Regions from separate parts of the Aminobacterium sp. UBA4834 genome, predicted to be linked through region 2. Evidence: predicted binding sites of a transcription regulator. Region 2 holds the regulator's gene; the other holds the start of a gene.

Region 1 (7,567 bases), on a different contig from region 2:
AATATAGAACTTGTTTTACAGGAACTTGGTCGGCCTAAAAAAGAGATAGAGAAAATGGTGGAGCACATTCTTGACGAACTGGGGCTTACCGATCTGGCAGATGTTCCAGGTTATGCTCTTAGCGGAGGAGAGCGACGGAGGGTAGAAATCGCACGGTGCCTCTCTATCATGCCGGATTTTGTTCTGCTAGATGAGCCCTTTAGTGGTATTGACCCCATAGCAGTCTACGATATCCAGCAAATCATACTAAGCCTGAGAGCGAAAGGGTACGGTATCTTGCTTACAGACCATAATGTGCGCGATACTTTGGCGATTACTGATCGTACATACTTAATTCACCAGGGCGAAATTATTATTGAGGGCCCACCTGATGAAGTAGCGCAGAGCGAAGTCGCTCGCAAATTCTATTTAGGCGATCGCTTTTCTTGGTAAAGAAGAGGGATGTCTTCCCATTTGCCAGAGAGTAGCAAAGATATAAGTTCTAATGCTGCATTTTGAACTGGCAGAGAAAGGGAATCACCCAATTCTTGCGAATATGGTTGTATTCCGATAAAAATAATAGGTATTTCTTGAGCCTTTTCTTTTAACAACAGATCTAAGGGAAGTCCGTGAGTGCTAAATGTGGCATTTTGTATTTCTTCAAAGGGTATCTGACGTGTGGATCCCGGAGGAAGCCCCATATCGGCTGCGTCTACTATAAGCAGCAGGTCTGGGTGTCGTCGTTGCAAGTCGCCAATATAATTTTCCGGAGTCGTTTCGCAATTAATAGCGCAGATGGGATGTTCCATCTCTTTTTTCTGTAAATATTGGACGACAAACGGACCAACTCCATCGTCACCAAAGAGGGGATTTCCTGTACCCCAAAGAATAATAAAGCTCATATAAAGTACCTCATTTCCTTGTTGTTCAGGAGGCGTCGTTCATGTCCTCTCGTGTTTCCAGAATGGTTCGCCACGCATTAGTTATGATGGTGGGAACTTTTGCCAGCCGAATTTTAGGGTTGGCTCGTGAAATTGTTACGGCAGCTCTTTTTGGTGCATCGAGCGAACTCGATGCTTTTTATATTGCTTATACTTTAGCAAATTTATCCCGGCAAATGTTGGCTGAAGGAGCTTTGTCGGCGGCATTTGTTCCTGTTTTTTCTCAAAGCTTGGCTCAAAAAGGCAAAGAGAGGGCAGCATATCTGGCGAAACAAGCTTTTTCTATTCTCCTCATTGCCGGATTTTCAGTGGTCTTAGTGGGGATATTCTTTTCCCCCCTTCTTGTGAAAATTATGGCCCCTGGCTTCGATGCTGTCAAAGCATCTCTCGCTGTCTCAATGACGCGTTGGCTGTTTCCGTTCCTATTGCTTGTTTCTTTAGCAGCTTTGGCTATGGGAGTGCTTAACAGTCTCGATTCTTATTTTGTTCCGGCCATAGCGCCAGCTCTTAGTAATGTTGTTTATTTATTGGTTCTGTTTCTGTTGGTTTCTCGTTGTGGGATATGGACCCTTGTGGTTGCTGTTTTGGCTGGAGGTGTTTGTCAATGGGGGCTTCAGTGGTTTTGGAGCGCCTGGAAAGGTGTTCCTCTTGTACCAGCGAAGCCTGATCGACATGATAAAGACCTGAGAAAAATGATGACACTCTTTTTCCCTTACGCATTAGGACTTTCCCTTAACCAGGTCAATCCGGTAGTGAGTCGGATGTTAGGGTCTTTTTTACAGGACGGAGCCATCTCTGTATTGAACTACGCCAATAGAGTAATACAACTTCCGTTAGGACTTTTCGTCATAGCAATCTCCCAAGCTGTTTTGCCAGAACTTTCACGATGCGCAACTGGTGATAACCACGAGTTTAAAGAGACTGTTCAGGATTCCGTTCGTTTTGCTCTTTTCATAGTACTTCCGGTAACAGTGGGACTGATTCTCGTCTCCGACGAAGTTGTTAATTTTCTTTTCTATCGAGGTGCTTTTGATAGTTGGGCCTGGCATGCCACTGGTAAGGCTCTTGCAATGTACGCTTGGGGGTTACCCGGCATGGCTTGTACTACCATTTTTTTGCGGGGACTTTATGCTCAGAGCAGCCCTCGGGCAGCTTTAATGGTCACAGCTTCCAGCGTGGTATTTAATATTATATTCTGTCTTCTCCTAATCAAACCCATGGGATTTTCAGGGCTTGCTCTTGCTACTTCTCTCGGGTTTACGATCTCAGCTCTTGTGGGTGGATATTTACTTTCGAAAGTTATGGAAAAACCTCTTCATATCCTTACCGTACAATGGAGCGGCCGAATAGTAGGAATTTTAGCTATTATGGCTGGTGCTGTTTGGCAATACCGGAAATTTTTACCCTACCCAGTCGGAGCTTCTCTTCCCATGAAAGGTATCTGGATTTTAGCAGTTTTCATTATTGGAGCAGTGGTATACGGAGGCTGTACATGGTTCTTTAGTTTTAAAGAATGGAGATGGCTTATGGGGGCTTTCTCGAAAAAACGTTCCTTCAGAGGAGAGAACATGGATGACAGAAAATAGATCATTAAAGTTGTTTTTACTCGTAATATGTGGATTCACTTTAATTTCTTCTTGCTCTTGTATTGCAGAAGCAAAAGAGTTGCAGCAGCTCATGGATGAGCGAACCGTTTCCTTCTGGATTGAAGGTGAAGTTTTGGGAGATATGGTCATAGGGGCCAGGGCGCAAGTTGCCCTCGTATATATTGATGTAACCCTCTCTGAGGCTCTGGTCTCTGATCCGCAGGCTCCTGAGTGGTTAAAATGGCATGCGAGCCATTTTAGCAGTAAAGATTTGAAGGGAAGGGCTCTCTTTGCTATGCGTTATAAAACTCAAAAAAGATGGAATTTTGAGCCCAAAATGTTACAGATCGGTGATTACGTAGTGAAAGATGAAGATGTTTTAACGAGCAAAGATTTTATTATAGTAGGGGACATTCCTCCAGATACTACGGGAACTTTAGCTTTTTCCGTCCCGGGGAAATACGTAAAAAAAGGACAGAATGTAACCGTAGCCTGTGGAGAGGATTCGGAAGTCTTTGCCGTCCCAAAGAGGTGACAATAGTGAATTCTAATTTTTTGACCTTGGGAATAGAGAGTAGCTGTGACGATACGGCTGTTTCTGTTCTAGAGGGGCAACGTAATGTTAAAGCAGATTTTATTTCAAGCCAGATCAAAGAACATGCCCCCTTTGGAGGAGTTGTTCCGGAATTTGCATCGAGAATGCATCTCGAAGCGATTTTACCCCTTATAAAGGTGGCCTTTAGCCAAGCTGGAATTAGTGATCCCGCTTCAGAGCTTTCCCTGATAGCAGTTACTGCAGGTCCGGGACTTATGGGATCGCTCATGGTTGGAGTCATGACAGCTAAGGCCTTTGCCCAATCATGGGGAGTACCTCTATTAGGAGTTAATCATCTGGAAGGCCATCTCTTTGCCAATGTGGTGGCTTCTGAAGATCTTCTTCCTCCTTTTATCTGTCTCATCGTTTCCGGGGGGCATACCGAAATTATACTTGTAGAAGATTGGGGTCAATATCAGCTTCTCGGAGAAACAAGAGATGATGCAGCTGGAGAAGCTTATGATAAGGTTGCAAAACTCTTAGGTCTCGGATATCCTGGGGGGCCTATTATTGATAGGCTAGCACAACAAGGAAATCCAGAGGCTTTTCGTTTTCCTGTTCCTCTTAAAGACAGCAATGAAATTACTTTTAGTTTTAGTGGATTGAAAACGGCGGTACTTTGGGCAGTAAACGAGTTACAAAAAAGCAAGACAGATCTACCTGTTGCAGATATTTGTGCCTCTTTCCAGCGATCAGCTGTTACGGCGTTAGTTTCCAAACTGGAACGGGCTTCTGAAGTGACGGGGATTCGGAAAATAGCGATATCAGGAGGAGTGGCTGCTAACAAGGGGCTTAGAAAAGAGTTATTGAAGAGAAAAATTTGGGAAGTATTTATTCCGCCTGTGATTAGATGCACTGATAATGCTGTTATGATAGCTGCTGCTGGATACAATAGCTTTCAGCGAGGGAATATTTCAGATCTTTCTCTTGCCCCGAACCCTTCTTGGCATCTACTTTTGTAGTGATGAGTATTGAAAAACTGATAAAAGAGTAGGTATAAAGAGATAGTATCGTGTTTATAGAGATAAACTCTATTATTTATGATTATTTATCCTTGAGATAAAAAAGCATGAGAATTAATATTTAAACCGTTCAGTTAGCACTCGACACGAAGGAGTGCTAACATCTTAAGAGATAATATTTCAAGGAGGGATTTTCGAATGAACTTAAAACCGCTTGGTGATCGCCTCGTCGTTAAGGTCATCAATCAGGAAGAAAAAACTAAGGGAGGCATCGTTCTTCCAGATACTGCCAAAGAGAAACCCCAGGAAGGGGAAGTTATAGCTATTGGAACTGGGAAAGTACTTGAGAATGGACAGAAGCTTCCATTGGAAGTTAAAGTTGGTGACCGTATCATATTCAGCAAATATGCTGGTACTGAGATCAAGCTTGACGGAGAAGAGTTTGTGATCTTCAGCGAGCGAGACGTTCTTGCTATTGTAGAGAAGTAAGAGACGAGATAACTAAGGAGGAATGTAAAAATGGCGAAGATCCTTACTTTTAATGAAGATGCACGCCATGCTATGTTGCGTGGTATTGATAAAGTAGCTGATACAGTTGGTGTGACCCTTGGGCCTAAAGGGCGCAACGTAGTTTTAGAGAAAAAATTTGGATCCCCTACAATTACGAACGATGGTGTTACCATTGCAAAGGAAATAGACCTTGAGGATCCTTTCGAGAACACAGGGGCACAGCTGGTCAAAGAAGTTGCTTCTAAGACCAATGATGTAGCTGGTGACGGTACTACCACAGCTACAGTCCTTGCCCGAGCCATTATCCGTGAGGGAATGAAAAACGTAGCAGCTGGTGCTAATGGCATGTTGATGCGCCAGGGAATCGAAAAGGCCATTGATTTTGTAGTGGACGAACTGAAAAAGATGGCTATTCCTGTGAAGAATCGAGATAAGATTGCTCAGGTTGCCGCTATCTCTGCTAATGATTCTGCTGTTGGACAGCTTATTGCTGAAGCCATGGAGAAAGTGGGACAGGATGGCGTCATTACCGTAGAAGATAGCCAGACCGTAGGAACGACTCTTGAGATGGTAGAAGGGCTTCAGTTTGATAAGGGGTACATTAGCCCTTATATGATCACTGATCCTGAGAGAATGGAAGTTGCTTTTGATGACGCGTATATCTTGATTCATGATGGCAAGGTAAGCAACATTAAAGATCTTCTTCCTGTTCTTGAAAAAGTTGTCCAGACTGGAAAGCCTCTTTTGATCATTGCTGAGGATGTGGAAGGAGAGGCCCTCGCTACTCTAGTTGTGAATAAACTGAGAGGTGTCATGCAGATAGCTGCCGTTAAGGCTCCTGGCTTTGGCGAGCGTCGCAAGGCAATGCTGAACGATATTGCCATTGTGACTGGTGGCCAGGTTGTGAGCGAAGATCTGGGCATTAAACTTGAAAGTGCTGACATTTCTATGCTGGGTAAAGCTAAAAAGATTCGTATCACAAAAGAGGAGACCACTATTGTAGAAGGTGCTGGTTCCTCTGAAGAGATCCGCAAGCGCGCAGCTCAGATTCGAAAAGAGCTTGAGGAATCCACTTCTGAGTATGATAAAGAGAAACTTCAGGAGCGTCTTGCCAAACTTGTGGGTGGTGTAGCTGTTGTTCAGGTCGGTTCAGCTACAGAGACGGAGCAGAAAGAACTGAAGCATCGTATCGAGGATGCGTTGAATGCAACAAGAGCAGCTGTTGAAGAAGGCATCGTAGCTGGCGGCGGAGTTGCTATTATCAACTGCATTTCTTCTCTTGATAAGTTTATAGGGAACCTTGAAGGTGATGTGAGAACTGGCGGAACGATTATTCTCAATGCTCTCACTGCACCTCTTCATTTGATCGCCCAGAACGCAGGGTATCAGGGTGATGTGGTGGTAGAGAAAGTTCGCGGTCTAAAGGCAGGTCAGGGACTTGACGCAGCTACTGGCGAGTATGTAGATATGATTGAGGCCGGCATTATCGATCCTGTAAAGGTAACGAGAAGTGCCCTTCAAAATGCTGGTTCTATTGCTGCGATGGTTCTCACCACAGAGGCTATTGTGGCTGACAAGCCAGAACCCAAGAGTGCTGCTCCTATGCCTGGTGGAGCAGGAATGGGTGGTATGGAGGGAATGTACTAGGAGTAAGTTTCCCACTCCAATAAGTTGTTATAAAAAGCCCCCTTTTTGGGGGCTTTTTCTTTCCCCTCTTCTCTCTTTCTGGTAATATAAGCAATGTTGACGATTTTGTTTTTTTCGGGGGAATGTAAATGGATAATATAATAATTCTTGACTGTGGTTCTCAGTTTACTCAATTGATTGCCCGCAGGATTCGAGAGCTGAAAGTGCACAGTGAAATTCTCCCCTGGGATGCTTCTACTGATGAAATCAAGAAGAGAACTCCTCGGGGCATCATTATATCTGGAGGTCCGCAAAGTGTTCATGACGAAGGAAGTCCTACCGTATCCTTAGACCTTTTCGATCTTGGAGTTCCAGTTCTTGGGGTCTGTTATGGTATGCAACTCCTGGCAAAACTTTTTGGAGGACAGGTAGAGTCGGGAGCTAGTCGTGAATATGGGCGAACTGCCATAGTGGTAAAAAATCCAGAGGCAACTCTTTTTATGGGCATATCAGAATCTTTTGAGGTGTGGATGAGCCACGGAGATCATATTGCATCTCTACCAGAAGGGTTCCAGCTCGTTGCCGTTACAGATAAAGGAGTTCCTGCAGCCTTTGAAAATAGAAAAAGAAAGATATGGGGGCTTCAATTTCATCCAGAAGTGGCCCATACTCAGAATGGTACGGCTATCCTCTCTAAATTCCTCTTCGATGTTTGTTCGTGTTCTGGAGACTGGGATCTTGGAAACTGGATTGACACTATGGTGGCACGGATACACAAAAAAACGAAAGGTTGCCGGGTTATTTGTGGGCTTTCTGGCGGGGTTGATTCCACTGTAGCGGCTGTTTTAACTGCTAAAGCCATAGGTGACCGCTTAGAGTGTATTTTTGTAAATAATGGCTTGTTGCGACATCTGGAGGCTGAGAGAGTCCTTGAGCGATATAAAGCGCTCGATTTGAATGTTCATTACGTAGACGCCAGCCATCAGTTTTTGCAGGCCCTTCGAGGCGTGACAGATCCAGAACGTAAGAGAAAGATTATTGGGGAGACGTTCATTCGTGTTTTCGAAGCGGAAGCCTCTAAAATAAAAGGTGCTGAATGGTTGCTTCAAGGGACCTTGTATCCTGATGTTATTGAAAGTGGGCATAAAGGGAAAGGCGCTTCGGTTATTAAGAGCCATCATAACGTAGGTGGATTACCTGAAGATATGAAACTAAAAGTTCTTGAACCGTTAAGGGATCTCTTTAAAGACGAAGTCCGCGCTATAGGAAGACTCTTAAGCGTACCTCCCGAGATAGTGGATCGACAGCCTTTCCCCGGTCCGGGACTCGCTGTTCGCTGCCTTGGCGAGGTTACAAAAGAGCGCCTTG
Region 2 (7,567 bases):
GTAGTAATCCACGTGGGGCAGCGGCCTGGTCCAGCTACTGGAATGGCCACACGTACAGAGCAGGGAGATTTACATGCGGCTCTATATGGAGGTCATGGGGAATTTCCTCGCGCTGTTTTCGCTCCGGCTACACTGGAAGAAGCCGTTCGCATTGGAGCAAAATCTTTTTATATTGCGGAAAAATACCACATTCCAGTTATTATCTTGACAGATCAATACTTCCTTAACTCTTATTATGACATGACTATTCCTGATCTAGAGTCCCTCTCTTTCCCTTCCATGATTGTTGAATCAGAAAAAGATTATTGTCGATATAAATTTTCTTCCAACGGAATCTCTCCTCGCAGTGTTCCTGGCAATGGGAAAGGGCTTATAGGGGCCGACAGTCATGAACATGACGAAGAAAGTCATGTGTATGAAGACTTTGACCTTCGTAAATGTATGGTTGATAAACGTTTCAGAAAACTTGCGTTAATGAGATGTGAAGCTGAAGAACCTTTATTTGTCGGGGCACAAGACTATAGGATCCTTATTATTGGCTGGGGTTCTACATTCCACATACTTGAGGAAGCGTTGGAATTTATAGGACATTCCCAAGTAGCATTAATGCATTTCCAACAACTGTATCCCTTGCCCGCCTCTTTGGGCGAGCGCTTAGAACAGGCACAGAATATTATAGTAGTGGAAGGGAATAAAACCGGACAGTTTGCTCATTTACTCAGGCAAGAAACAGGCAGGAAAGTGGACTCTATTATTACTAATTACAATGGCCTTCAATTTTCAGTAGAGCAGGTAGTGAGAGAATTAGCTGCTTGCCTTAATGAGGGGGTATATTGATGAATTCTGGAATATTCGATCTAGCAAACGCTGATTTGGCTTGGTGTCCCGGTTGTGGCGATTTTCAAATTCTTGAAGCATTGAAGAGAGCTTTGGAGGAACTAGGATGGACCCCTCTAGATGTAGTCGTGGTGTCTGGTATAGGGCAGGCAGCTAAAACTCCTCATTTTATGAAGTGTCATTTTTTTAATGGACTTCATGGTCGAGCTCTTTCCAATGCCACAGGCATAAAAGCCGCAAATCCTTCTCTCAATGTAGTAGCGATAGGGGGAGATGGAGATATGTATGGAGAAGGTGGAAACCATTTTATCCATACGATCAGGCGTAATCCAGATATTACTAATTTGGTCTATAACAATATGGTGTATGGTCTTACCAAAGGGCAAGCGTCACCTACGAGCTTTAGGGGGTTTAGAACTTCAGTTCACGTTGACGGGGTGATGTCTGAGCCTTTCCCGCCACTGGCGGCTGCTATTGTTTTTGGAGCTACTTTTGTAGCTAGAGCTTTTTCCGGGGATGTTGAAAAAACTGCGAATCTCATAAAACAGGCAATCCTTCATAAAGGGTATGCCCTTGTAGATATTTTTCAGCCGTGTGTGTCTTTCAATCGTGTTAACACGTATAAATGGTATAAAGAAAATACGTATTATCTCGATGAACACTATAATCCAGAAGATCGAACAGCTGCTATTGCCCTAGCTTTGAAAACAGAAAGATTCCCTTTGGGAGTGCTCTATAAAACAGAGAGTCGACCTACTTTCGAGGAAACACTAGGAGCCTATCGCTACGATAAAACTCCCCTTTATAAAAGAAAACGAAAAATTCAAGATATTGAAACTTGTATTGAATCTATGACATAATAGGTTATCTTGTTATGGGGGAGGGGATGTGATGGGAGGGCTTATTCAATTAGGGTATGAAGGACCTGATTTCTGTTTGAAGGATCAAAAGGGAAATTCCGTTACACTCTCCACGTTAAAGGGGCATAATGTATTGCTTTCTTTCCATCCGCTGGCGTGGACTCATATTTGTCAGGCACAGGTTAACACCATTGACGCTCATCTAGGTCTTTTTGAGCGACTTAATACAATTCCTCTTGCCATTAGCGTAGATTCTGCCGCAACGAAGAGAGCATGGGGCGAAGCTATTGGAATTAAAAAGCTCCAGCTTCTTTCCGACTTTTGGCCTCATGGTTCTATTGCTCGTCAGTATGGGGTTTTTCGCGAAAAAGATGGTTTTGCATCCCGAGCAAGTATTCTTTTAAATGAAAAATTGGAAGTTATTTTCGCTAAAGAATATGAGCTCGACCAGATTCCAGAACTTCGAGAAGTTATTTTTATCCTAAGAGACTATACAAAATCAGAAATCCCCAACTTGGAGATAGAAATACAACGTTGTCTCAAAGATGCGGCAGGGCGTACTGTTTGCATGGAAGACAGTCGGGCGAAAGGTATAGACGCCACTAATTAAAAAGGCTAATCCCCCGTAAGTTATTTGGGGGATTAGTCTTGCCAGTTGATATTTAAAATTTTCTTCCAACAGAAATTGATAATGGCTTCTCGAGAGGGAGCTTGTCCCTTCCCCATTTTATCGAAATCTTCCTGAAGTTTTCCATAGGCGTTCTTTATAGTCTCGTCTTCTTCTGCCTTTTGAACTAATTCCGCAACAGGTTGTAACTGGCGATATACCTCAGGTATAAGGACAAAGTTAGGACCATCCATAGTGAGTCCCACCGTATAAATAAAAGAAAGAAGGGACTCTGATTCTCTTTTGGTGCTGCTTATATCTATATAGGCAGGGAGATTTGGAGACACATATAGAAAAACATCAGGGGGAGTGGATATATTTAGAGGCAGAGTATCCCATCGAGATGGTCCAGCTGGCGTTACGGCTAGCCAGGCACGAGGAGTTTCTGTGAGCGCTGTAACCCAGAGATAATACTTTTTTGTGGTTTCTGGATCATTAAAAGAAAGTCGCCATATGAGATCTGGCCTTAAATCTTTATCGGCAAATGGTAAATGCCACGTATTTTCTGTAATACGCTTCCCCTCTAATACTTTTAGCGGGTGAAGACCGGCTGGAGAACGCAGCCAAGCTTCTTTTATAACTCCATCATTGCTCTGAGTAGTCAAGGTAAGTGGATGTCCTGGCGCGGCATAAACCTGAAGAGAGCCTGTGGCTCCCTGCAAGGGGGCAGGAAGTATTGCTGTAATTGCGACGAAAACTATTATGAAAATGCGGATCTTCTTCAGCGTCATAAGGTCCATCACCTCCTATGATTTTATAAGCTGGATATTTTTATTAACGTTTTATCCTTATCTTTTAGAGTTTCTACTAAAGAGCTTATAGTTACCCTAAGCTGTGGGTGAACCCAATTTGCAGCTATTTGGTTCAGTGGAACTAAAACGAAAGATCTGCGGTGCATTTCAGGATGAGGAATACGAAGTCTTTTATCATCAATGCACTCACCATTTTCCAACAACAACAAATCGATGTCGATTTCCCGAGGCCCCCATCGCCACCTTTCAATCCTTCCCATGTCTTTTTCTATCTGTTTAACGAGGTCAAGAAGAGCAAAAGCGCCCATAGAAGTTTCTACGAGAATGCAGGCATTAAGGAAACGAGTTTGTTCAACCTCCCCTAAAGGAGCTGTTTCAAAAATGTCACTTTTCGCAACGACGTGGACACCTTTACTATCTAAAATTTGCACGGCTTTCCGCAGATTATTCATGCGGTCCCCCACATTACTACCAAGAGCCAGTGCAACACGCATCACATCCCTGCCTCCCTTATAGCCTTAATGATGGTAATCACATCGTGAGTTGCTTTTACATCGTGAACTCGTACAAGTTCCACTGCTTCTTTGGCGCAGTAAGCAGAAACGGCTAAAGTTCCATAGAGACGGGACGCAGTGTCTTCTGTTTCAAGCAGAGTTCGTATAAAGCCTTTTCTGGAATGACCGATCAAAATAGGACGCCCAAGACTCCTATATGATTGGATAAACTTTAATACCCGCATATTATCTTCGAGCCTTTTCCCAAAACCGATCCCTGGATCAATAATAATTCTGTCAGGAGCGACTCCTGCTTCTGCTAGCATATGAAGGCGCTGGTGAAAATAGTCGATAGACTCTCCAATTACATCGCAGTATACAGGGTTGTTTTGCATGGTTTTAGGTATTCCTTGTATATGGGAGAGCACATAGACAAGATCGGTTTGAACAGTTGCTGAGAACATATCTTGGTCAAGTGTAAAACCAGACACATCATTTATTATATCAGCGCCACAATCCGACGCTATTCGGGCTGTCTCCCCTCTATATGTATCGACAGAAATAACAGCGTCTTGAAACTCCTTCCTAACGGCGGAGAGGGCGGGTATAAGACGATCTTGCTCTTCCTTGGCAGAAATGGGATCTGAGCCGGGGCGGGTGGATTCCGCTCCTATGTCGAGAATATCAGCTCCTGCCTCTAACATTTGACGGGCTCGTTTTACAGCTTCATCTGCTGTAGAAAGTCGACTTTCGCTATAAAAAGAATCGGGGGTTATGTTGAGAATCCCCATTACTTTTGTTTCACCACCGCCAAGAGACAGGGTTCGATGACGAGGCAAGGAGAGATTCCAAGAGCGTTGTGCCATAGCTTTGAATGTGTTGCTGAGTTCTTCACGTAATTGGTCAAGGCCCCAGCAAGAGAGGGCTTTCAGTTTCAAAAGCAGCGCTTTATATTGGCCCTCTGTCCCCAGAAGAAGCACATCGCTTTTTTCGGTTCGCCCGTCAATAACATTTTTATGGACGATAGCATCACCGCCACGAGCCAAGAGTTCCTGCTTTACATAGGCTGCTGCCCGAAAATCTACTTGGGAAACCCAAATGGGCAAAATTTCTCGCTTTGGCAAAAAATATGCAGCCGAGCGGGGATCTGCTCCAATTTTATGTATGAGAGATACGAGCTCGCTATTGGAATGAACGTGCACAGAATATATAGTCACTTGTATTATCCCTTTCTTAGATACCTAATGAAATGATATAAGAGCACAAAGATAATAAGACCTCTCTGTTAGGAGGTCAAGAAAGAGACTAAATCCATTCAGTGGAGACTTTTTTCAAGTGAGCAGTTTGGTTCAGAGAGAAGAGGCCGTATCCTCTTTGATAGTCATATGTCAAGATGCTATAGGATGCGGTGTCCATATGGGTTTTCCAGAAGTAGGGTTCAGGAATATTGAGACAGCCGGCTATAAGGGGTTTCAGCACAGTACGATGAGAAACAACGACTATAGTGTCTCCGTAATGTTTTTCAACCAGTTCTTTAAGAGCACGTAATGCCCTGCCTTGCACTTCTTGTAAGGTTTCTGCTCCGGAAAGGCGCAACTTTTCTGGATAGGTGAGCCATGTTTCCCAGTCACTCGGGTACTCTAGAGCGATTTCTTTTTTAAGGCGCCCTTCCCAAAAACTGAAATTAATATTGTTTAGGCCTTCGCATTCAAAAAGATGTTTATGGCTACATGCTCTGGCGATGGCTGTAGCCGTTTGTTTGGCTCGTAGCAGAGGGCTTGTATAAATAAAGTCGGGAACCATGGGGGCGATGGCTTTGCCTAAATCTTCTGCCTGTTCCAGCCCCCTTTCGTTGAGAGGATAGTCCACACGGCCGCGAAATCTCTCTTCTCGATTACCTTGACATTCACCGTGTCTAGCTAAAATTATAGTCGTGTGTTCTCGATCAGTAGCCATGATTCTCACTCTTCTTTCTCTTGTATCATATTAATGAATGTTATCATTATATATCAGAGAAATAATGAAATAAAAAGATTGACCAGTCTTGACAATAATTCTAAGGATTGATAATCTACCTTCTGTAAATGGATAGATTAGCACTCAACAAGAGAGAGTGCTAATACATTGAAAAAAGGAGGGGAGGTTCGTGCTTACCGAACGGCAACTAGAGATCGTTTTAGCCGTTGTGTATGAATATATTCAGACTGGGGAACCGGCAGGATCTCGTACTATTGCCCGTAAGTATTTAAAAGGTTGCAGTGCGGCTACGATACGTAATGAAATGTACGATCTTGAGCTGATGGGCTATTTCTATCAACCTCACACATCGGCAGGACGCCTTCCCACATCAAGGGCTTACCGACTTTATGTCGATTCTATTCTACATCGAAGAAGAGTCCCTCCGGTTGGATTTGAGTATTGGAAAGATGGCATTCGAGAACAGAAGCAAGGCATCGAATCTCTTTTATCCTATGTCTCCCAACTTCTGGGGCGGGTAACAAACTATGTGGGTGTTGCTGCTATATCCTCCCTTCATGAAGTGGAAATTCAACATGTGGATTTTGTTCGTCTTGGCGGAAATACGGTTCTTGTAATTATGGTACTTAAAGGCGGCCTTGTTCACCATAATATAGTGGCTTTGCCATGTGATTTATCTCAGGATTCCCTTGAGGAGTTGGCTCGTCGTATCAATATGATATGTGTTGGACATCCGTGGTCAGAAGTGCGGGAAGTCCTCTATTCTTATGTTATAGAGGGCCTTGAAAGATTTTCTGATGCGTGTTCAGAAGCCATTATACAAATAGACGGGATGTTGCAGAAGTATAACTATAGGCTATTTACAGGGGGGGCGCAGCATATCCTCAACCTCCCTGATTTTCAAGATATAAGTAAACTTCAGGCTGTTCTCTCGCTGCTGGAAGAGGAATCTTCTCTGGCAGAGGTTGTAGATCGTTGTTCTCTTGAACGCGGCGTTAATATTTCCATTGGAGATGAAAACCCGGAAGAGGAAATGCAAGAGTGTTCCATATTGATGGTTCCTTCAAGAAAGCGCGGTCGAAGAACAGTTTTAGGTGTAATTGGACCGATGAGAATGGATTATGAAAAAACGATTTCCATTCTCGAAGCCATGATGGCAGATCTGGAAGAAGAAAACGTCGATTAATATAAGGAGGTTCGATTCCATGGCCCGAGAAGAACAGGAAATGTGTCGTGAAACGAACTGTCAGCAGGGACAGGAAGCTCCACCTGAGGGGAAAATGGAGGAAGCAGGGCAGGAGGTTCTTGAGGTGCTGATTCAGGAAAAAAAGGAATTGGAAAAGGTTATAGAAGAAGTAAAAAAAGAAAACGAGATCCTTCGTACCGCTGCTGCATCTGCTCGTGCAGATTTTTATAACTATAAAAATAGAGTGGAACGAGAACGTGAAAGGTATATCCGCCTCGCGGAAGAAGATTTGGTAATGCAGCTGCTACCAGTTCTAGATAATCTCGACAGAGCTTTGGCACAACCTGACAATACAGAAGAACAGAATATTCGAGAAGGAGTATCTATGGTCCGGCGGCAGTTTTTGTCGGTGTTAGAGAAAGTGGGAGTCTCAGAAATACTGGCTGAAGGAGAGCCTTTTTCTCCAAGTTTTCATGAAGCAGTAGGTATAGAGCCAGTGGAAGAACCGGAAAAAGATGGCATCGTGGTTTTTGAACTACAACGGGGCTATAAAATGGCAGATAAGGTTATTCGCCCATCTCGAGTAAAGGTTGGAAAATACGTAGAACCCCAAAAAGCTCAAGAGTGTGAAAAAGATATTGTAAACGAAGACGATCAGTCTAAGGCATAGAAATATCTTAAATTGATTCTTTTTATTTTATAGAGGTGATAGGAATGTCAAAGGTAGTTGGTATAGACCTCGGAACAACAAATAGCTGTATAGCTGTTAAAGAGGGAGATAACGTAACTATTAT

What was found. Region 2 encodes HrcA, which represses chaperone genes, less so after heat shock. Its sites were predicted from a motif close to TTAGCACTCNNTNNNANNGAGTGCTAA; they were not measured.
Region 1: groES (co-chaperone GroES) is a predicted target of HrcA. The motif match lies at 4,198-4,224, and genes of this name have one in related genera.

Annotation. Positions count from the first base shown of each region.
Region 1 covers NZ_DHFC01000007.1:52,617-60,183, reverse strand. The annotation lists gene lptB (LPS export ABC transporter ATP-binding protein) at 1-432, shown strand, start outside; gene B3L97_RS03110 (hydrogenase 3 maturation endopeptidase HyCI) at 405-881, opposite strand; gene murJ (murein biosynthesis integral membrane protein MurJ) at 923-2,506, shown strand; gene B3L97_RS03100 (hypothetical protein) at 2,493-3,041, shown strand; gene tsaD (tRNA (adenosine(37)-N6)-threonylcarbamoyltransferase complex transferase subunit TsaD) at 3,047-4,063, shown strand; gene groES (co-chaperone GroES) at 4,262-4,552, shown strand; gene groL (chaperonin GroEL) at 4,583-6,220, shown strand; gene guaA (glutamine-hydrolyzing GMP synthase) at 6,349-7,567, shown strand, end outside.
Region 2 covers NZ_DHFC01000018.1:384,963-392,529, reverse strand. The annotation lists gene B3L97_RS08430 (2-oxoacid:acceptor oxidoreductase subunit alpha) at 1-837, shown strand, start outside; gene B3L97_RS08425 (thiamine pyrophosphate-dependent enzyme) at 837-1,697, shown strand; gene B3L97_RS08420 (redoxin domain-containing protein) at 1,729-2,307, shown strand; gene B3L97_RS08415 (hypothetical protein) at 2,340-3,095, opposite strand; gene folK (2-amino-4-hydroxy-6-hydroxymethyldihydropteridine diphosphokinase) at 3,119-3,610, opposite strand; gene folP (dihydropteroate synthase) at 3,610-4,827, opposite strand; gene B3L97_RS08400 (histidine phosphatase family protein) at 4,916-5,566, opposite strand; gene hrcA (heat-inducible transcriptional repressor HrcA) at 5,757-6,773, shown strand; gene B3L97_RS08390 (nucleotide exchange factor GrpE) at 6,793-7,443, shown strand; gene dnaK (molecular chaperone DnaK) at 7,488-7,567, shown strand, end outside.